DNA from 4 places in the Cytobacillus kochii genome. Region 2 is predicted to be linked to each of the others. Evidence: riboswitches for the same ligand, from Rfam matches in the RefSeq annotation. Region 2 holds a riboswitch; each other region holds the start of a gene.
The links. A riboswitch is a leader RNA that binds a small molecule or an ion and turns the genes downstream of it on or off. The one in region 2 is predicted to bind cobalamin.
Positions count from the first base shown of each region.

Region 1: linked by a shared signal. The riboswitch ahead of LG276_RS12115 (acyl-CoA dehydrogenase family protein) and the one ahead of LG276_RS02545 (ABC transporter substrate-binding protein) in region 2 are both predicted to bind cobalamin.
Region 3: linked by a shared signal. The riboswitch ahead of LG276_RS05840 (hypothetical protein) and the one ahead of LG276_RS02545 (ABC transporter substrate-binding protein) in region 2 are both predicted to bind cobalamin.
Region 4: linked by a shared signal. The riboswitch ahead of metE (5-methyltetrahydropteroyltriglutamate--homocysteine S-methyltransferase) and the one ahead of LG276_RS02545 (ABC transporter substrate-binding protein) in region 2 are both predicted to bind cobalamin.

Region 1 is NZ_CP085254.1:2,330,819-2,336,655, forward strand. Features, by position in the region: gene LG276_RS12100 (enoyl-CoA hydratase/isomerase family protein) at 1-45, opposite strand, end outside; gene LG276_RS12105 (CoA-acylating methylmalonate-semialdehyde dehydrogenase) at 68-1,525, opposite strand; gene LG276_RS12110 (NAD(P)-dependent oxidoreductase) at 1,522-2,433, opposite strand; gene LG276_RS12115 (acyl-CoA dehydrogenase family protein) at 2,448-4,115, opposite strand; cobalamin riboswitch at 4,316-4,501, opposite strand; gene LG276_RS12120 (YhgE/Pip domain-containing protein) at 4,787-5,837, opposite strand, start outside.
Region 2 is NZ_CP085254.1:459,686-465,522, reverse strand. Features, by position in the region: gene LG276_RS02555 (heme ABC transporter ATP-binding protein) at 1-1,475, opposite strand, end outside; gene cbiB (adenosylcobinamide-phosphate synthase CbiB) at 1-10, opposite strand, end outside; gene LG276_RS02550 (iron ABC transporter permease) at 1,483-2,541, opposite strand; gene LG276_RS02545 (ABC transporter substrate-binding protein) at 2,507-3,469, opposite strand; cobalamin riboswitch at 3,576-3,756, opposite strand; gene LG276_RS02540 (hypothetical protein) at 3,810-4,589, opposite strand; gene mgtE (magnesium transporter) at 5,047-5,837, shown strand, end outside.
Region 3 is NZ_CP085254.1:1,075,061-1,080,897, forward strand. Features, by position in the region: gene LG276_RS05820 (aminoglycoside phosphotransferase family protein) at 1-430, opposite strand, end outside; gene LG276_RS05825 (hypothetical protein) at 520-705, shown strand; gene LG276_RS05830 (MFS transporter) at 765-1,976, opposite strand; gene LG276_RS05835 (MarR family winged helix-turn-helix transcriptional regulator) at 1,994-2,344, opposite strand; cobalamin riboswitch at 2,666-2,869, shown strand; gene LG276_RS05840 (hypothetical protein) at 3,032-3,307, shown strand; gene mmgD (citrate synthase) at 3,252-4,373, shown strand; gene prpD (2-methylcitrate dehydratase) at 4,390-5,829, shown strand.
Region 4 is NZ_CP085254.1:279,078-284,914, forward strand. Features, by position in the region: gene LG276_RS01570 (AraC family transcriptional regulator) at 1-22, shown strand, start outside; gene LG276_RS01575 (hypothetical protein) at 383-673, shown strand; gene metE (5-methyltetrahydropteroyltriglutamate--homocysteine S-methyltransferase) at 694-2,994, opposite strand; cobalamin riboswitch at 3,144-3,324, opposite strand; SAM riboswitch class I at 3,379-3,491, opposite strand; gene LG276_RS01585 (DNA-binding protein) at 3,566-3,853, opposite strand; partial or broken gene LG276_RS01590 (glycosyltransferase family 2 protein) at 4,136-5,647, shown strand; gene LG276_RS01595 (nucleotide sugar dehydrogenase) at 5,639-5,837, shown strand, end outside.

The DNA.
Region 1 (5,837 bases), 1.9 Mb from region 2:
ACCTAACCCTTTATCATTTACTGTGAAGAGTACTTCATCTGTCATACAATCTCTCCTTCCATTTTTTTTAAAACCAACGTTCAGTTACGACTTTCTTTCTTGTATAAAATTGAACACCATCTTTTCCGTTAGTTCCTAAATCTCCATAAAATGATGATTTGTTACCAGCAAAAGAGAAAAACGCCATAGGAGCAGGTACATTCACATTTACACCAATCATACCTGCATCAATCTTCTCCCTGAAAATTTGTGCTTCTTTACCACTAGATGTATAAATAACAGCTCCGTTGGCAAATTTTGATTGGTTCGTTAAGGCGATACCATCTTCAAATGTTTTTACTCTAACGACACTTAAGACCGGTGCAAAAATCTCATCTTGCCAAATTTTCATATCGGATGTTACATTGTCAAATATTGTTGCACCTACATAATAACCATCTTCTGTCGTCTCTGTATCCCTACCATCTACGATTAAATTGGCTCCCTCTGATACCCCTGAGGCGATATATTGTAACACACGGGATTTATGAGTGTCACGAATGAGTGGTCCAACAAAATGCTCTTCAAACCGACCATCCCCGACAGTAAGTTTTTTCGTTTCTGCTACAAGTAGGTTCATAAAGTCATCTGCTATATCTTCTACAACGGCTACCACAGAACAAGCCATACATCGTTCCCCACTACTTCCAAACGCTGCGCCAATAACACCTTGAACCGTTTTTTCTAGATGACAACTAGATGATACAACTGCGTGATTTTTCGCACCAGCTAATGCTTGTACTCTCTTTCCGTGAGCGGTGCCAGTTTGATAAACATGTTTGGCGACCGGCTCTGACCCAACAAATGAAATTGCACGAATTTCTGGATGATCTAATAAGCGATTAACCACGTCTTTTCCTCCATGTACAAGGTTTAGTACCCCTTTAGGAAAACCTGCCTCATAGAATAACTCTACGAGTCTACCAGCCAAGATCGGCGTTCTTTCAGAAGCTTTCAGTATAAATGTATTCCCACAGGCGATTGCCAGAGGAAACATCCATAAAGGAACCATCATTGGAAAGTTAAAAGGGGAAATCCCAGCAACAACACCAAGCGGATAGCGCCAAATTGAGCCATCTATCCCTTCGGCAATACTAGGAAGTGCATCTCCCATCATTAAATTAGGAGTGGAGGTTGCGAGTTCAACGACTTCAATTCCTCTTTGTACCTCACCACGCGCATCCTTTAATGTTTTTCCATTTTCCTCTGTAATAATTTGAGCGAGGTTTTCTTTTTCCTCTTTTAACAAATGAAGATATTGGTAAAGCAGACGCGCTCTATTTGGGACGGGTACTTCAGCCCACTTAGGATAGACCGCAGCAGCAGCTTTGACAGCTAAATCAACATCTTCTTTACCAGAAAGGGGGACGTAAGCAATAATTGTCCCATTCGCCGGGTTCGGTACGGCTTCCACTTCCTTACTGCTTGAATCAACCCATTCACCATTAATATGGTTTTTCATTGTTGGAATTTCTGTTTTAATCATTCCTTCATCCCCGTTTCTTTCGCATTTTTTGTTTGATCATTTTTCACTTTTTCATAAAGAACAGCCATATCTTGGCTACCATAACCCTCGTTTTCAGCATTTTTGTATATATTTAATAGTAATTCACTAACTGGCAATTGCAATTCGTGTTCCTTGGCTAAATCAAGCGCGAAACCAAGATCTTTATTTAATAGCTGCAAGGTAAAACCGGGACGATAATCTTCGTTCGCGATAAAACTTTTATAGTTTCTTTCATATATCCGACTTTGGCCGTAGCTCACATTCAACATCTCAAATAATTGTGCTAAATTAATGTTGCTTTTTTCTGCCAGATTTAAGGCTTCGCTTACACCAGCAGTATAAAAACCGATAAGTAAGTTATTGATTAATTTGACTGCAGTTCCGCTTTCAATTCGTTCATTCACATGAAAAATATTCTCTCCAAGAATATTTAACAATGGTTGGGATTGCTCGAAAGCTTGTTTAGGACCACCGACCATAATGGTTAAAGTACGATTTTCAGCACCGATTACACCCCCACTGACAGGAGCAGCAAGAAAATGAATGCTCTTCTTTTTTGCTTCTTCTGCTAATTTTTGATTCAAGCTAGGAGCAACCGTACTTGTATCAATCAGGACAATGCCTTCACGTCCTTTTGTAATCAATCCTTCCTCACCTAAATAGATTTCTTCCACCGCTTTCATTGAAGGTAAGCTTGTGAAAATAAAATTTACTTGCTTTATGATATTATTGATAGATAATCCAATCACACCTCCCGACCTTAGCAATGCCGCTTCAGCATCTTTGTTGAGGTCGACGCCGTACACTTCATTGCCTTCTGATAATAAGCTTTGCGCCATCGGTAAACCCATATTCCCTAATCCAATAAAACCGATTTTCTCACCCATCATTTAAGCTCCCTTCATTTCAGTAATTTTGGTTGATCAATAAGTATTTGTGCTAATTGCCTTTTTTTCAATAACAGATTGCTGTAGAGTGGGATTTGGTAATTTTCAATGTTTGCGAATGCAACGAATCGTTCTTTTTCATCAAGTATCGCTGCTGAAATCAGGCTAATCGTTTGTTGTTTCAAATATTGAAAGCATTGTTCGCATATAATATCAGTCGCTAAATCTTTCCACTTTTGATTTTGTTTTCGATGTTGCAGTTTTGATGTCCGCATATAAGTCGATTCCATTGTGTATAGTTCTGTGATGATATTAGCTAAAAGACGTGCATACTGCTGTTCCCTATTTATATCAATTTTTGCATTTGAAACCGCTTCCAAAGACAGCGATAACAGTTCTTTTCCTAACTCAATAAATTGGCTGTTTCTATCTTGGTGTAATGGTGTAGGGGTATTGATTGTGATATCTTTAGATGAGTGTTTGTGAAGTAAGTTTTTTGCTATGGTTAAGCGATTGATTTCGTTTGTTCCTTCAAAGATACGACTGATTCGAGCATCCCTATATAGTCGCTCAACATCGTAATCTCTCATATAACCGTATCCACCGTGAATTTGAACGGCCTCATCTGTTACATGCCCAAGCATTTCAGAGCATCGTACTTTGTTTATGGCACATTCCATTGCGAATGCTTTTAAAGAGGTGATTCCTTCATCTGTTGGAGCTTGATCAATCATATCTGCTGTGCGATAAGCGGCACTTTCACTTGCATAAATAGATGTCACCATTTCAGCTAATTTTTCTTGTATCAACGTAAATTCAACCAGCGCTCTATCAAATTGTTGTCTCTCTTTCGCATAGCTAAGAGAAAAGTTGAAGGCTTGTTTAGCTGTGCCAATATTCGAGAAAGCTAGCTTCAATCTAGCAAGATTTAATATATTCATGGCAACTTGATGACCTTTTCCTTTTTCTCCTAGTATATTAGCGGATGGCACAACGACATCTTCCAATATAAGAGTAGCTGTTGATGATCCATGAATACCCATCTTTTCTTCTTCTGCACCAATAGATACGCCTGCTATGTCTCTTTCAACAATAAAAGCAGTCATCCCGTCATTTGTTTGGCAAAACACAACAAACACATTTGCTATGTGAGCATTGGTAATCCATTGTTTTTCCCCAATTATTATCCAACTATCACTCTTGCTGTTGTAAATAGCTCTTGTTTTCGGTGAAAGTGCGTCCGATCCAGCTCCTGCTTCCGTTAAGGCATAAGCACCAATCCAATCCCCGGAGATGAGTTGTGGTAAATACTTTTGTTTTTGTGCTTCTGAACCAAAATAAACATACGGTAATGTGCCAACACCTACATGAATATTATACGAAACACTAAAAGCCCCACCGTATCCTATCTTTTCAGCTATAAGCCCGGATAATTTTTTACCAAGTGCAAACCCGCCATAATCCTCAGGTACATCAATAGCTAGTAGACCTAGTTCCCCTGATTTTTGAAACAGATTCTTAGCCACTTCATAGTTCTTTTTTTCTAATGAATCTATTTGGGGCAACACTTCATTCTTAATAAATAATTCTGCCGTTTGTGCAATGAGTTGTTCCTCTTCAAGAAAATCTTCAGGAGAAAAAATATCTCCCTTTTCTTCTAGTGTTTTTTTTAGCTTCGCCATCGTGCACTCCCTTTACATCTTTCTATCTCCTTTGATTGAGCGCTTGCTCAAATCAGTAGCAAGAAGCAAACCACCTTCAAACAAAAAACAACTCCTGTTAAAAGAAGTTGTTAAGTAACGAGTGGACAAACAAATAAACATGTGTTGAGTAATATACATGTTCTTCTATCCGCACTTAACACCCCCTATCCGCGTAGGTAATGATGTTGGCTAAAACAGGCAGGTCTCCTGGCTTATGGTCGTGGCGGATTTGTTCCTTCCCTATTCAATAATGAATAAGTGGTTATGTACAATCCGCTCGCAAATACAGTTGCGGGACAGCACCGGAGTCTAACCGGTTTCCCTTTTAAGCTTGATGAACAAGCACCTGTTTATTTAGCTTATTTAGTTTTCACACTAACAATATATCAATTTTTCGGAAAATTTACAATTTATTTTTTAGAATATGTATTCTCAGCTTAAAATGATGAAAAAGTTAGGCTCTTTATCATTTTTCTTCCAACCACAATATAAGCTAGAGTCATTGATTAAATCCACTCCTACAACCCGAGTAGAAGAAAGCCTAATTCTTCATTTTGACCGATCGTTTGATGTAACATGAAAGGTTTATATAAATTTACCACCAAAAAGAGAAACACGCCTCCTAGATTGCAGTGGCGTGTTTTTCAAGTTTACTTAAATAAGTTAAGAAGTTTCTCGAAGAATCCTACTTTATCTTTTGTTTCTTTTACATCTTCTTTGTTATCTTTTATTTTAATCTTATCTGTTTGGATGACAAATTGGACTAGTTCCAACTTTTCATTATTTTTATCTGATACAAAAGAAATTGGCTCATAATCAGATTTATCATATTGCGATATCATTTCATCCACTTCTTTTGTCACCTCATCAGGAATGTCTTTAGTTGCATCATGTAATTGTCCAGTTCCATTATGAAGCGAGCCAGCTCCTTTGGTTAGTTGCTCAGCTCCAGATAGAGAACCGCTAATTCCTTCATGGATGTCACTATATGATGTACTTAATTCAGAAACACCGCCTGTATAAGCAAGTAACCCTTGGTGGAATTGATTATAGTTAGATACCATTTCTTCAACACCAGATGTCAATTGTTTTAACCCTTCATCAATGTCAATTTGAAGAATAGATTCGTCTATATTAGATGATATTGCACGAAGGTTACCTGCTGCTTCTCTCATTGATTGACTAAAGGTTGATAGCGGTTCAACCATGTCTGTAAGGTTATCTTTGGCTAGTAGTAGAACTTCTTGAGCAGCTTTTGTCCCTCTATAGGTTTCTACCAATTGATCAATTACCTCTTTATCCGCATTACTTTCATATAATTTATTTATCTCTTTATCTGAAATTTGGTTATCTGGTATCTGCTCCAGAGCACGATTGATTTGTGTTTTTACCTCATTATAATTAACAACTACTTGGTCTACATCATTTGCTGCTTGTTCTAGATTATCCGCTACCTCAGGCAGATCGATTGTTACATTCTCGAGTTCCCCAATACCACTTACGCCACTGGCTTGTTTCATCTCATCTTTAATCAAAGATAAAGTATTATTTATTTGTGCTGATCCTTCTGTTAATTGGTTACCAGACTGACTTAATTCATTTAGTCCTTTTTTATATTGTGCAGACCCACCCTCTAAAGACCGTAAGCCTGATGATAGTTCATTCATTCCTATTGCTAAGTCTCCGACACCATGATGAAGG
Region 2 (5,837 bases):
CAATCATCATCTGTTTCCTTTTTTCTTTTACGACTCTTGTGAATCGCTTTTTGTGTACATTCGTAAATACCTTTTCCAATTATTTTTCCTAGGGGTGTAACTGTTCCAGCGAAATCTATTTTCTCTCCGCTTTGTGTTGCAGCAACTAAGATACTATCCGTAGATGTGCCCGTGGCAACTGTCCCGGTTTCTTTGTCTCGTACTTCTAAATCCATTAATACTTTTGCTTTCGCTTCAGTTGCCGTCATCATTGCTTGAATAAATGCCTCTTCAGAAAGATGACCATTGACAAATATCCAACTATTTATAGTGCCTGGGGTTACTACCTCTTTATGTTTGCTCGCCATCGAAGCATCGACAGCGTTTCCTACACCTGCTGTTACCACGATCAACACAGAGAACAGATCCATTTCGTAAAATCCGTAGATCACATCATCCGTATACACCGCTGTCATCATCCCAACCGTTTCCGAAGGCTCAAACCCTTTTTCTATAAGAAAATCTACCATCTCCTCATAAAAATCATCACAGTTATAACTTTTATCAACATGGCGATTAACAAATGTTTGATACCAGCCAATGCCAGAACCAACAACGCCTGATGACATTACCCTTAGAGGTTGGGCAGACTGAAGTGTAATATATTCTTCATTCACCATTAATATAGCCGGTGTAATAATCTCTTCATTTTGCCATTTCTCCTCAGGTATTAGGACTACTTGAGGTGCTGGTACTTTCGGGTGTCCGTGCTTCTTCACTTCAGTCTCATAGACTTCTATAATACGTGCTTCTTGCAATACTTCATTAGGTTTATCATTAGAGACTATTTTTCCATCATTTAATAAAACGATTTGATCACAATATAAACCGGCTAAATTTAAATCGTGAAAAATGGATAGGACCGTTAAACCCTTTTTCTCAGTCCACTCTTTTAACATATCTAGCAATTCTTTTTGATAAGATAAGTCTAAATGATTGGTTGGCTCATCAAGTAATAATATTTCTGGTTCTTGTGCGAGACTTTGTGCCAAAAACACACGTTGTCTCTCTCCACCTGATAGCTCAGTTATATTTTTATGTGCAAAATGCTGTACACCTGTTTGTTTCATCGATTGTTGCACAACTTCTTCATCATCTTCAGACCATGTTTGGAACCAACCACTTTGATGAGCATAGCGGCCAAGCGATACAATTTCCTTTACTGTATAAGAAAAACTATGTTCGGCATGTTGAGGTAGGACAGCAACGATTTTCGCTATTTCCTTCGTGTTATAATTTTGTACTGGTTGATCTTTTAAATAAACTTCACCAGATGTGACCGGTATAAGACCACTTAGCATCTTTAAAACCGTCGATTTGCCGCTCCCATTCGGTCCAAGTATGCCAAATAACTGTCCTTTCTCTACTTCAAAGGAAACATCATGAATGACCTGCTTGCCTCCATAACCACCGTTAATTTGTCGTAAGCTATACATCATCACATTATCCTCTGCCTTCCGCTCTTCTTTTAATTAGAATGATAGCAAAAACTGGTGCACCAATTAACGCAGTAATGACACCAATAGGTAACTCAGTAGGTGAAATGATTGTTCTTGCAAATAAATCAGCAAGTATTAAAAACCCAGCACCTGTCATCATCGATAAAGGAAGCAAGTGTCTATGGTCTGGTCCCCATAGCAATCTGGTTAGATGCGGAATGACTAAGCCGACAAATCCGATTGTACCTGACACTGCTACAGCGGCACCTGTTAAAATCGATCCGGCAATTAAGACCATCATCTTACGTTTCTGTACATTTACCCCGATATGACGAGCTCTTTCTTCGCCGAATGACATCGCATTTAATTCCTTGCTATTGGCAATGAGCATCGCAGACCCAATGATAAAGAAAGGAAGGATGATTTGAACATAGTCCCAACCTCTCATCGATACGCTTCCTAACAACCACCCAATAATCTGTCTCAGTTCATCCCCCGTTAAAGCAATCATTAAGGAAATAAATGCACCTAGAAAAGAACTGAAGATAATACCGGTTAAAATGATTGTCTCTACTCTCATGCCACGATCAATTTGTCGCGCAAAGAAAAGGACAACAATTATCGTTAGAAAAGCTGTTGTAATACTAAATAACGGTAAAGTAAAGGTGCCTACAAACGGAATGGATAAACCGAGAAAGATCGTTAATACAGCACCAACAGAAGCTCCTGAAGACACCCCCAATGTATAAGGGTCAGCTAAAGGGTTCCTTAATAAACCTTGAAAGGCAGCACCTGCAATTGCAAGTGATGCCCCGACAAAGCCCGCCAATACTACTCTAGGCAAGCGAATATTCATAACAATATTACTATGCATTGGATTAACATCATTACTTATCGGTAAACGTAAGATTTCCGCTCCAATGATATTGAATATATCTAACGGTAGCACTGAAACAGTGCCTATAGAAATCCCCATCATCATTGCTACACATAAGAAAACGAACGCACAGAGATAAGCAACACCTCTATTATTTAAATACTTCTGGGTAAATCGCTTTTGCAAGCTCCTCTACTCCTTCTACAAGTCTAGGACCTGTACGAGTTACCTTATCAGAGTGCACATCATAGACTTGCTTCTCTTTAACGGCTGTTACATCTTGCCAACCTTCTCGGCTTAAAAGGGTTTCTACCGCATTTTCCGTATAATACCCGTATGTAGTGATAATCACATCAGGATTCTTTTCGATGACAGCTTCCTCGTCAATTTGTGGCCAACCTTCTTCTTCAATTACATTTTCCGCTTGGATCAAATTGAGCATATCATCAATAAATGTTTTTTGACCGGCAGTATATAAAGAAGGAGCTGCAGAGATTTCAACAAAGACAGATTTTTTCTCTTCAACAGACTTTGCTTTTTCTTCGATTTCTGCCAAACGGGTTTTCATTCCCTCAACTGTTTGACTTGCTTCTTCTGTTGCTCCTGTTGCTTTACCAATCATTTCAATGGAGTCATATACTTCTTCAAAATTTTGTGCATCATTGACAATAAGAACAGGAATACCAGCATCTCTTAATTGATCTAAGCCTTCAGTACTATTATGTGCTCCTGAATTATGTGCTAATACAACATCTGGATTTAAAGCAATAATTGCTTCTACATTAAATTCTTGTCCACCGATCTTTTCAATATCAGCCACTTCTTCTGGATAATTATCAAAATCAGATACACCGACTACCTTCTCACCTAACCCTAATTCGAAAGCGATTTCAGTATTACTCGGGATTAACGAAACAATCGCTTCTGGTTCCTCTTCAATCACCACTTCTTGATCCGCAGCATCCGTTATTGTTACAGGAAAAGCGCTAGTTTCAGTACTCTCTTCAACCTTCTCTTCTCCATCTTTCTTCGGCTCAGCTGTGTCATTCCCACATCCAGCAAGAATACCTGCTGATAGTAAAATCGAGACTAAAAATAAATACCATTTCTTCATGATTGACCCTCCTTAAAATATAAAACATCCCCAGTAGTAGGAGATGTTTGGAAGGAATAATCACGACAAAGAAGCCTTACCAAACACCCCCTATCCTCGTAGGTTACAGTGTTTATGGAAGATAGGCAGGTTTCCTGGCTTATGGTTTATAATCAAAGGCTCCTCCTATAGAACATATATAGCAGTTGTCTTTGTTTATTAACCAGTTACAGTGGCGGGACCGCATTGGTTTTACACCAATTTCCCCTATTAAGTCAAAAATTGACACCTATTTCCTTAAATCTACAATTTTCTGTCGATTTTATTATACCTTATCATATTTTGTGGTGCATTATTATTTTTATGAATCAGTTACTTGCCATTCTTTCAGTTTTTTATCAAAAACCAATCTCGCGTCTGGCGTGGCTTCCTTCCTCATTGCTTCGAACTCATCATACATATCATCCATATTAGCGAAATCTCCAACTGTCCAGAGCGGTATATTAATTTTTGTACGTGTCTGCTCACTCTGTTCAAAAGAAATCACCAGGCCTTCCTTCATTAAATTTCTTAATGCCCTTAACGCGCCTTCTGGAACTTGTGGATATGTTTTTTTCTTTTTTAGGCCTAATAAAGATTTTTCTACTTTTAAATGCTCCATCTTCATAGCAGCAACGTCGCCAAGCATTTTGTAAAAGTCCTGCCAGTCTCGGTAATAGACCTTATTTAACCAACCATCATCATGCGCTAAATAACAATAACGATTGCTTAAATGGTTATAGAAAGGTTTCTTTAAATGCTCCTTTACATGACTAAGATATAGGAGCTCAGCAATTGCTTGAGCGGGCAATTCATTTAACGATTCTTCCTCCTCGAAATCTATCCAGCAAAAATCACCATAACTATAAACATCTTCGTTTATGAGTGCTGGCAGGTCTTCATGAGCCACCCAATCAAACATGGTATGTACATTCAGTTCCCCATTATCATACTGGTGCTTCACTAATAGAAGATGCCCAGTCCTGTTCTGTAATGATTGCATAAACTCAGAAAATTCAATTCCATAAGAAATAACGGACTGGTCCTTTTCGTTTAATAAGATATAGATGAGATCTCGAACACTATGATTTTTCTTTCGCAATTTAGAAACCTCCGAACTGAAAATAGAAAGACGAAGAGCAAATTCAATAGTACCACCTTAGTTATTACCCTCATACCACACACTATTTCGTTTTACTGCAATAATTTATACTAACTACATGTCAATCATAAACAACCGATACAATGCTTCATTTCATCCATTTCATTTTAGCAAAGATAAGGAAATACGATTATTAAAAAAACATTACAAAATAACTATTTCAATTCCTGAATTTTGTTCATACCCTAAAAAAGCCTTTTTGTATCAAACCAATGATAACATTCCACTTCTAACACATACTATGAAAATAACTAATGGATTAGCATACAATCTTAACTTTTAAACCATATATTACTTAAAAAAAATCATGATTTTCCCAGTTAAAGAATGGTAAGATAAGCATGTAATCTCCGTTTACAATTTAAGGTATATCCTCGGTTGAAAGGACTTGAGCTTTATGATTCAGACGATGACAGAAAACCAAATCGCTTTATTGATCATCAAAGCATTAAAGGATAATAAACAAAAAGAATTTAACAGGATTTTAGATGAACTGCAACCGTATGATATTGCTCAAGCTTATGATCATCTGCCTGAAAAGCATAAAAAACGTTTCTTATTATTTATGACTGCTGACCGCCTTGCCCAGTTGCTAGAGGAATTGAATAAAGACATGCAGCTAGAGGTTTTAAATAAATTAGAAAATGAGAAAACAGGAAAAGTCTTGGATTTAATGGATAATGACGACCTTGCCCTTTTACTTCATGATATGTCAGCTGAGAAAATAGAAAATCTCCTTGCCGGTATGAAACAAAGTGAATCTCGCATCATTCAGAATATGATGACCTATCCACCAGAAACTGCCGGGCGCTTAATGACTAACCGTTTTGTATGGATTCGTGATTATTACACAGTCCGAGAAGCAGTAGAAAAGTTAAAATCCTTTGCAGAATATGCTGAAACGATTAATTATTTATACGTGATTGATCAAGACAGAAAATTAGTTGGGGTTGTCTCTCATCGTGACTTACTAATCGCAGAGCCTCTCGAGGTCATCCAAGACATTATGTATGAGCGGGTCATCTCAGCTGCAGTGACGACAGACCAAGAAGAAGTTGCAAACATGGTCTTAAAATATGATTTCCTTGCTATTCCAATTGTGAATGAAGAAAATGTGCTAATGGGTATTGCCACTGTTGATGACTTGATGGATGTTGTGGTCCAAGAAGCGAATGAAGATATTGAAAA
Region 3 (5,837 bases), 620 kb from region 2:
CTTGATGTAATTGCTCCCAATAATTTTCACTATGTAGTTCTTCTATATTACATTTCTTTGCTTCATCTATATCCAGACGATGTAATTCTGTAAGAAATGTTCCTAGCCGCTTGGCTTCATATAAAGGAGGAGTAATCAATGAATGAGATAATGCTTGTCCTTTAATAAAGTGGTAAAAAACACCAATCATTTGTCCGTCTTTATTATAAAATGGAAGATAATTTGGTATTTCAATAATTGAAGAAAGATATGTGAGCTGGTGAATTAGCTTTATTTCCTTTTTTATTTTCACTAATACTTGTTTGGTTTTTGGTATTCGGATGACATATGTTTGATTGACAATATAGATATGATGATCCCAACCAGAATGATTGCTTTCAATCTGTATTTCCTGAAGATGCGGGAGATGGTTTTTAATTAATTCCTTCATGGAACAGTCTCCTTTTTTATTATTTTGTATAAATCGTTTTTTTGAGGGGGAAAATAGGCGAGACATCTTATAAAAGGGGAGTGAATGCAATGGAAAAAAAGTATGATAATCAAGTGGATGAGAAAATTATTGCTGCTCAAAATGAAGCTCAACAATACAATCAAATGGATACAGAATTAGAACAGTCAGAAGAAGTACAAGCCGCAATGGAGAAAAGTTATGAATATGAAGTGAAGAATCAACAACCGACATATGAACCGAATAAACCATTTTAATTAGAAAGAAGAGACTTCCATTACTTGGAGTCTCTTCTTTAATTATAGCATACCTTATTTTACATTGATGCTGTTTGATGTGCTTGTTTACTCCCATTGTGTTCGATTCGTCCATAAACTAAAAAGTAAAGAATAATTGAAGCAATCGACACAATCCCCATGTAAATGTATAACATACTGTAGCCTGTAATAGGAATCAGTAAACCTAATAAATAGGGTCCAAAACCTAAACCACCATCGAGAAAGATAAAGAAGGTAGAAGTAGCTAGCCCCATGCGATGGGGTGGCGTTAATTTGACCGCAATCGCTTGTGTACAAGACTGCATATTACCAAAGCCTAAGCCAATCAAAGCCCCCGCCACTAATAGCATAACACCATTTGCTGAATTACTAAGTAAAAATAGACCTACGCCAAATAAAATGAACGCTGGATACATCACATAATTTGCCCCTTTGCTGTCCATTAACCTACCAGTGAAAGGACGGGATAGTAAGACAGCAATGGCATAGACAAAGAAGAAAAAGCTAGCAGCACTTACTAAGTCCTTTTCAATTGCATAAAAGTTAATAAAAGACAAGACGCTTGAATAACAAAATGCGACTGTTAATGTGACGAGTGCAATTGGAAGTGCCTTTGGTTCAATAAAGCTAGATAATTGAAAACCAGATGAGTGAAATTGAGCTTTCTGATCTTCAGTTAACTCTTTCACATTCACCGTTAACCCGATAAGTAGGCCAATAATACCAAGAATCAAACAAAAAATGAAAATCGTATGAAAAGTTGTGTATTGACTCATTAACATACCGATAAAAGGTCCTATTGCTGTAGCTAAAGTATTACTCATACTAAAATAGCCGATTCCTTCACCTTTCCTTGTTTGCGGAATAACTGAAGCGACAATTGTACCACTTGCTGTACTTGCCATCCCTAATGTTAAACCGTGGATAAAGCGGGTAATAAGTAAGAAATTGACATCAATTTCAATAAAATAAAGACTTGTTGATAAACTAAATAATAGTAAGCCAATGATTAAAGTCTTCTTCCGTCCAATACGATCAATATATTTACCTATAAACAATCTTCCTACCAATGTTCCTATAATAAATATGCCAGTAACTAAGCCAGCTTGGCTGGCGGTTGCATGATGTGCTTCAACGGCATACACGGCAATCGTAACCATTAATAAATAAAACACTAATGTTAGAAAAAAGTTTACGGAAGAAACGGTGATAAAGTCCTTGGTCCATAATTTTTCTTTTGTTGAACTCATTTTCTTTTTCTTCCTCCTTACAAATTACTTTTAATACTATCAAAAATACGAATACATTCTTCTTGTTCTTCAGGTGTGATTCCCTCTAATATTTCCATTTCGAACTGATCAATCGGAATGCGGATTTTTTTGTATATACGCTCACCTTCGTTCGTTATTTTCATTTTCTTTTCACGTTTATCCATGCTTGGGATTTTTTCTACATATCCATATTCCTCAAGCTGATTTATTGTCCTCGTGACTGTTGGCTTTTCAACACCTTGATACGCAGCAATCTCTACTAAAGTTGTTGGACCAAAATGGTAGAGATAATAGAGGATTGTCCACTGTGCCCGTTGTAATTGATGTTTCGTTAATAAGCTGTTCAATCTATTCTCAAAAGGGCGATAAAGCATCATAAAGTGATGAAAGAACCTTTGGCTAGCAATAATAATGTTCACCTCATTTAAAATAGTTATCAATGGTAACTAATATACTATAACAAAAAGCCGTCTTGTCTGTCTATGGGCGATAGCTTTTTTTCTGTAAAATGGTAAATGTTATGTTAAAATTGTATTTCTTTTAAGATATGTTTGTAGGCGACATTTAAATTGTTATAATAAAAAGTGTTAATTTTAAAGTGAAAAGTAGTGCGATTAAGAAAATAATTGTCAATTTTCTAAAATATTGATATATTTAAATAGAACAACTTAATATTTTCAAAAATAGGTGTAAATAGAATGCTAGCTTGTCTATTTACTTAAAAGGGAAGTACGGTTGGATTCCGTCGCTGTCCCGCAACTGTATTTGCGAGTGATATGAAAGATACCACTGTTTCCTAAAATTGGAGATGGGAAGGTTTCGTATCATGTTGACCATAAGCCAGGAGACCTGCCTGTTTAGTGTAAACATCAATTCCTACGTGGATATAGGAGGTGTTAAGTACGGGTAATGAATACATGCCAAAGTCGCATGTTTATTTTAGTATTCGTTTGAACTTAACAACTTCTTTCTAGAAGTTGTTTTTTTAATGGATTGATATGGTAAAAAGGTGAGCAAGAACGGAGGAAAAAGCTTTGTTTGGAACCGTTCCTTATTATGTGAACATAATGAAATCAACGATCATGATGAACAGCTATTCTGCTGAGAGTTATAGTTTAAGAAAAGTATTAGATCAGTATAAAGAAGACATCCGAACACTCTCTGTAGAAGAAGAGAAGATCCAAATATATTTAAGGAATGCTGAAAGGGCTTACAGCATTGTCAGGCATGATGTAATTGGATGGGAGGAAAATGATTGTGAGCATGGAGGAGAAGTATATACCAGGGTTAGAGGGAATCATAGCTTCTGAGACCGGCATCTCATTTTTAGATACTGTTCATGGAGAGATTGTCATAAAAGGTTATGACTTAATTCAACTTTCAAAAACGAAAAGCTATTTAGATATTATCCATTTACTTCTAGAAGATCAATTACCAACAGACGAGGAAAAAACTTCATTAGCTAATACGTTAAAGTCCTATTATGAAATACCGACGGCCGTCATGGAGGTTTTTACTCATTTGCCAAAAGGAACACATCCAATGGATGGGCTCCGCACTGGCATCTCGAGCTTGGCTGGATATGATACGACCTTAGAAGATAGGTCGAAGCAAGCAAATAAAGAAAGAGCTTATCGCCTACTTGGAGGAGTTCCGACAATTGTAGCTAACAGTTATCGTATATTACAAGGTCTGGAGAGAATTGAACCGGATAAATCCCTATCGTATAGTGCCAACTTTTTCTATATGTTAACTGGTAGAGTACCTTCCGATTTAGAAGAAAGAGTATTTGACCAGTCATTACTTTTATATAGTGAACATGAAATGCCAAACTCAACATTTACAGCAAGAGTAATTGCTTCTACACAATCCGATCTATTTGGAGCGTTAACGGGTGCAGTTGCAAGTTTAAAAGGTAGCTTGCATGGCGGTGCGAATGAAGCGGTTATGTACATGTTGAATGAAGCGGAAAGTGTCGCTGGCTTGGAAGGCCTCTTCTATAAAAAACTATTTAAAAAAGAAAAGATTATGGGCTTTGGTCATAGAGTTTATATGAAAAAAATGGACCCAAGAGCATTAATGATGAAGGAAGCTCTACAGGAGTTATCCATACAACATGGAGATGATTCGTTGCTTCGAAAATGTGAAGCAGGAGAAAGAATCATGGAGCTAGAGAAAGGACTATACCCTAATTTAGATTATTATGCCGCACCGGTTTATGGCATGTTAGGAATTCCTATCCCACTTTACACACCGATTTTCTTTAGTGCAAGAACGGTTGGTTTATGTGCCCATGTCATTGAACAGCATGAAAACAACCGCTTATTTAGACCGCGGGTCATTTATTCAGGTGCACGTCATACCTTACCAAATTGAGGAGGAGTACGAGTAAATGCTGAAAACGAATGAAAAGGTTGAAACCGATGTTATTTTAACGGAAATTGCTGATTATGTATTGGATTATGAAATAACAAGTGAAGAGGCTTATCGCACGGCACATTATATCTTGCTCGATACAATTGGTTGTGGAATATTAGCGCTTGATTATCCTGAATGTACCAAACTACTTGGTCCTGTTGTGCCAGGAACGGTTGTACCTAATGGAACAAGAGTCCCTGGTACATCATTTGAATTAGATCCTATTAGAGGTGCATTTAATATTGGCTGCATGATTCGCTGGCTGGATTACAATGATACATGGTTAGCTGCTGAATGGGGGCATCCTTCTGACAACCTTGGTGGCATTTTGGCAGTTGCAGATTATTTAAGTAGGCAACGTCTTTCAGTAGGTAAAGAGCCAGTTAAAATGATTGAAGTCCTGGAAATGATGATCAAGGCTCATGAAATTCAAGGAATATTAGCGCTAGATAATAGTTTAAATCGCGTGGGGTTAGATCATGTACTGTTTGTTAAAGTGGCAACAACTGCTGTTACGGCAAAGATGCTTGGTGCAACAAAAGAAGAAGTGATTCATGCATTATCACTTGCATGGGTGGATAATTCTGCATTAAGAACATATCGTCATGCGCCAAATACGGGTTCAAGAAAATCATGGGCTGCTGGAGATGCGACAAGTAGGGGTGTTCAGTTAGCTATGATGGCAGTAAAAGGTGAAATGGGCTATAACAGTGTCTTATCTGCACCTAACTGGGGATTTGAAGACGTTCTGTTTAAAGGGCAAAAACTTACCCTACAAAGAGAGTTCAGTGCTTATGTAATGGAAAATGTATTATTCAAAGTTTCTTATCCGGCGGAATTTCACGCGCAAACTGCAGCAGAGTGTGCCGTTTCACTTCATCAAAATGGTGATGTAGGTGATTTAAACGATATCGATCGAATTACGATTACCACACATGAATCAGCGATTAGGATTATCGATAAAACAGGTCCATTACATAATCCAGCTGACCGCGATCACTGTATTCAGTACATTACAGCTATTGGTTTATTAAAAGGAAATATTCGCGCTGAGGATTATGAGGATGATGTAGCTAGCGACCCCCGAGTAGACAGCTTACGAGAGAAGATGGAGGTTGTGGAAGATCTGCAATACTCGAAGGATTATTTAGATCCGAACAAGCGCTCAATCGCTAATGCTGTTCAAATCTATTATAAAGATGGAACTTCTTCTGAGAAGATTGAATGTGAATATCCATTAGGTCACCGATTCCGCCGTGACGAAGCGATTCCAAAAGTATTGCAGAAGTTTGAGTATAATATTAAAACTCATTTTTCTAACAAGGCACAAACAAGCATTGCTGGAGCTGTTTCCGATCAAGAAACGTTAAAAGAGATGCCAGTGAATGAATTTATGAATTTATTCTTAATCTAGGAGGGGAT
Region 4 (5,837 bases), 180 kb from region 2:
GAAAAGGAAAGGTGAAAAATAATAAAGGTAAAAATCAATAAATACGAATGATTGTGACCACAGTTTAGATTGTTGCTGTGGTTCTTTTTTGCTTTTATACGGTTGAATCTTCGATGCTTATAAAAGTATATATTTGTAAAAAAATTAATGGTTGGTATAATTTATAGTAAATGACCGTAAATTCGAAATCCTGGATAATAAAAAGTTCTTTAGAAATGAGCAACATAAAGTCGAGAATTCGTAGCTAATAATGGAGTTCTAGGAAATATAAGCAACGTAAACCCATAAATTACGCGAATGAGCTAATTCCGGAAATTTATATTCCGCAAAGAGCGTTCACAGTCAATCACATACAAATCATAAAGAGAGGATGTATTCATTAATGAAAAAGTTTCTCCTGAATTTTATAAGTATTATTTCTTTTTCTCCCTTTATTACACAAGTCACACAAGAGGATGTTACATATAACATGCGGAAATTAAAGGAGTATAATTGGTTTAATGCTTATTTGCAGAATGAGATATATCAGCACCTCATTACCCATAATGAACGAGTACGGAATTTGATTGGTGGTTTTAACACAAGGAGATTTAATCATCGTCCTTATCAAAAGAAGATGGATAAGAAGTTAAACGCTGTGTTATTGAATGAGGAAATCCGAACGAATGTATAATCGTTCGGATTTCTGTTTGGTTATTCGCCTTTTTTTACAAGTAATTTTTCCCGCGACAGTTTGGCAGCTTGCACCATGACTGTTAGGGCTGCGACGGTTTCGTCAATGCCTCTTGTTTTGAGACCGCAGTCAGGGTTAATCCAGAAAAGTTGTGGGTCTAGTACTTGTAAGGCACGGTCGATGTTTTTCGTTAGTTCGTCGAGTTGTGGCACTCGAGGGCTGTGAATGTCATATACGCCTAGGCCGATACCTTGTTGGTAGGTGCTTTCTTCAAATGAGTGAATCAGCTCGCCATGACTTCTTGATGTTTCAATGGAGATGACATCAGCGTCGAGTGCTTGAATGCTTGAGATAATGTCTTCGAAATCGGAGTAGCACATATGCGTATGAATTTGTGTTTCATTTCTGACAGAAGTGGTGGCTAGTCTAAAAGCATAAACAGCAGCGTTCAGATAATCTTCCCACTTCTCTTGTTTGAGTGGTAATCCTTCACGAATGGCTGGTTCGTCTACTTGAATCATCCGGATACCATTTGTTTCTAGTGCTTCTACTTCTTCTCGAAGGGCAAGGGCAATTTGGTTTGCGACTTCGTAACGAGGGATATCGTCGCGGACAAATGACCAGTTTAAAATCGTAATCGGACCAGTGAGCATACCTTTTACCGGGTGATCTGTTAAGGACTGGGCATAGACTGTTTCTGCAACTGTCATTGGCTGTTCGAATGAGACATCTCCATAAATAATTGGTGGTTTGACACAACGAGAGCCATAAGACTGCACCCAACCGAATTTTGTGAATTGGAATCCGGCTAATTTTTCACCGAAGTATTCGACCATATCTGTGCGTTCGAATTCGCCATGAACAAACACATCAAGGCCTAGCTCTTCTTGAATATCAATCCACTTTTTAATTTCCGTTTTGATATATGTTTGATAGTCAGTAGCAGTTAACTCTCCTTTACGCCATTTTAAACGATTTCTTCTCACTTCTTGTGTTTGTGGGAAGCTTCCAATCGTTGTTGTAGGTAGGAGTGGTAGTTGGAAGGCTGTTTTTTGTGCTGCTTGACGAACAGAATAAGGTGCTTCGCGCTCTGCTAGTGATGATGGTAAGTTTTGAATGGCTGTTTGTACTTGTTGATTGTTTCTAATAGAAGATTGATTTAGCGCCTCTATAGCAGTTCGTCTCTTGTTTACCTCATCTTGGATTTGCTCTTTTCCTTCTCTTATTCCTTTTGTTAGCACTACGATTTCTTGTAATTTTTCATCAGCAAAGGCGAGTGCGGTCTTTAATGTATGATCAAGTGTTTCTTCAATTTTGACTGTAACGGGTACATGCAATAAGCTGGATGAAGGCTGGATGATTAAGCGATCCTTCGGAACAATTGCTGTAATTTCTTCTAGAAGAGAGAGCTTATTATCAAGTTTGGCGCCCCAGATATTACGGCCATCGATGACACCTGCAGCTAATACTTTATCACTTGGGAAGCCGAATTTTTGTAAGGAAGCGAGGTTTTGACCTGCATCATGGACAAAATCAAGGCCGATCGCTTGCACAGGTAAAGAGGTAACAGCTTCATAATGAGTGATGCTTTCAAAATACGTTTGTAAAATGATATTTATCTGTGGTGCTGCCTCGTGTAATGTTTGGTAAACTGCTTGATAGAGTGAGATGTCTTCTTCTGTGAGGGTAGTGGCTAAAATAGGTTCATCGATTTGCACCCACCAGGCACCTTCTTGCTGTAATTCTTTTAAAATTTGTGCATAAAGAGGAACGAATTGATTGACGATTGATTTGAATTCACTTTCTTTATAGCCTTTTGATAATTTCACAAAAGTAATCGGGCCCAAGATAACCGGTTTTCCGTCGATTTCAAGCTTCTCTTTTCCTTCTTTATAAAAGGCAAGTGGCCGGTTTTCAGCAAGTGTTGGCGTGAGGTTGGTGAGTTCTGGCACGATGTAGTGATAGTTTGTGTTAAACCATTTGGTCATTTCAGCTGCCACGGCATCTTTGTTCCCTCTGGCAATATCAAAATACGTTTCAATATCAACCTTCCCACCTCTGTATGTAAAACGCTCAGGAACAAGTCCAAACATCACAGCTGTATCGAGGACATGATCATACAGTGTGAAATCACCAACCGGGATGAGATCAACGCCAAGTTGTTTTTGTTTCTCGAGAGAGGATAAACGTATGACTTCCATTTGTTGCAGAAAAGTCTCTTTATTCAACATACCACTCCAAAATTGTTCGAGAGCTTTCTTCCACTCCCGCTTCTCGCCAATTCTTGGATAACCTACATTTGAGCTTTTTACTTCAGTCATTTTAAACACTCCTTTTATGATTGTATTTTCTCAACAAAAAATCTCTCTATCTATTATTAAATGAGAGATTCATACGCAATATTAACTAGAGTTGAGACCATTTGATTTGCTCAACACGTATTCATCACTCCTCTCTATGCATCCGTAGAGTCTAAGTGCAAACAACAGACAGGTCTCCTGACTTCAGATCATCGCTCGTTATCCCTTCCCATTTCTATTATGAAATAGTGGTTAATGATAAGTCGCTCTCCTTCACAGTGGCGGGACCGTGCCGGCATTCCACCGGGCTTCCCTTTTAAGCAATCATGCATCTGTTGCCTTTCTTATTAAGTTTTGAAAATACAAAAGACCTCTCTAAATTAAAAATAGAGAGGTCTTAATCCTCTCTTATTTGCCAAAGCTATTACACTTTGCAGGAATTAGCACCTTTTTAACAAAAAATTGTTAAAGGTTGCTGGGTTTCATCGGGCCAGTCCCTCCACCTCTCTGAATAAGAGAATTACATATTTATAATATTTTGAATTTTACAGATAGATTAGCATAATAAATGGAAGCTGTCAAAATAAATTCTTCATGAGTGATATAGATCATCAGATTCAAGCCACTTGCGAAATTTATGTAGATGGTAATAATGCTTGCCATTAAGAATGACTTTTGGTGCGTGAGGATGCTTCTGTAATAGATCCTTCATGTCTGCTTCACTTAAATAAAAGTAAAGATGAAGGTGGCTTTGCTCCACGAGTAAATGATTCATATTACCTTCATTTTTACTACTAAATTGCTTCAACCCATTGCCTATGAAATAGCCAAGTAATGCTAAACCGACGGCAATCCAAATAAAATTCAACTCGAATTCCAATTTGTACTCCCCCTTAAATACATATATATCTACTTTAACATCTCCTAACGAATAGTAATAATATATTTTTTAGTGCCGAATCCGATCAATGCCCCCATAATTAAACCAATCTACCCTGTCTATCGCACCATCTTTCATAGATTGTATACTTGTCCGAGAACAAAATTGGCCAAGCTGTATATATTGATATTACTTAGTGTTTTTCTCGGGTTTGTGATGGAAAAGGCTATAGTTAGCACAAAGGAGACTATTAATTTTGCTGAAGGAGAGAAGTGAAGTGTTATGAATCTATCTGTTATTATTCCCATTCAGAATGAAGAATCTACGTTGTCAGCCGTTTTAGAAGAGTTAGTGAAGATTGAGCCATATGAAATCATCGCTGTTTTGAATGGTTCAACAGATGGATCGGAGAAAATAGCGGAAGCATTTGAATGTAGAAAGCTTGTTTATAAAGAACCTCTAGGGGTGGATATTGGACGAGCAATTGGTGCAAGGGAGGCAAAAGGAGATACGCTTCTTTTTATTGATGGTGATATTGTCGTTAGAGCACAGGAGCTACAAGCACTGCTTGATGGCATTCGGGATGGGGCTGATATTGCCCTAAATGATTTAAGCTGGACAATGAAGCGCCCCATTAGACCACATCCGACAGCAGTATCAAAGTTCTCTCTTAATCATTTTTTAGGTAAAGGTGAGTTATCCGTTAATTCCTTAGTCGCTGTTCCTCATGTGATGAAAAAATCAGCGCTTGATACAATTGGTTGGGAGAATTTAGCTTGTCCGCCATTAGCTCATAGTATAGCTGTGATGAAAGAATTAAAGATGAGTGCACCAGTCGCCATTGACGTGATTGCTACAAATAAGATTCGACCGAAACATCAACAGAAGATTACGGGCTCCTCTTTTTCATTTTCAACAAGTTTAATAATTGGTGACCACTTACGTGCAGTGGCGCAACTGATTGAAGAGAGAGGATATCGCGGTGGTTTAAATGATGGCAGGCGAAATCGGCAATCTTTTAAGGAATATGTACAAGCCTTTTCGGTAAAGGAAGAGAAACGAGCGAAGTATAGTGCGATTATTCCTGTAGGGAAGGAGCCGGATACGATTGCTGAAGTGATTGCTGAGGTAAAGAAGGCAGGCATTGATGAAATCATTGTTGTGTTAAATGGAGCAGATGAACGAACAAAGGAAAAGGTAGAAAAGTCAGGTGTGAAAGTGATTGCGTTTGACCAGGCACTCGGACATAACATTCCAAGAGCGATTGGTGCGCTTCACAGTACAGGAGATATCTGTTTGTTCTTAGATAGTGATTTTGTTATCAAAGCAGAAGATTTAACCCCTTTTATACATGCTGTAGAAGAAGGGGCAGATATTGCTTTAAATGATTTAGAGATATTGCTCGACCGTGCCCATCCGTTGCATTCTGTGAGTGCTGCTAAGTACCTTCTGAATATGGCGCTGAAAAGAGAGGACCTCACCGTTAATTCTCTCACTGCTATTCCACACGCAATGAGCAGGAAAGTGATTGAAGAGATTGGTATCCTCACATTAATGTCTCCACCTTTATTTCAAGCAAAGGCAATTCTAAAAGGATTTAAAGTCGAATCCATTCATTATGTCGATGTCGTCAAGCCAAATAAAATTAGAAAACAGCATCACAGGCAAGCCGATGGTCGGGTCGAATCAACTGACCGGATTCTAGGTGACCACATTGAAGCATTTTCATATTTACTATCGTTCAATCAGAGATGCGGTTATACAGATGGCAACCGAAAATGGGACATGCTCCAAGGTCAAATAGATAGAGTTGCTGTTATTGGTCTCGGCTATGTTGGTCTCCCACTGGCTCTCCACTTAGCAAAAAAGGGCTGTCATGTAACGGGCATCGATCAAGATACTCATAAGATTGAGTTATTACAGCAAGGGAGCAGTTATATTCCTGATGTAAAAGATGAAGAGCTGCAAGCGGTTCTAAATTTCA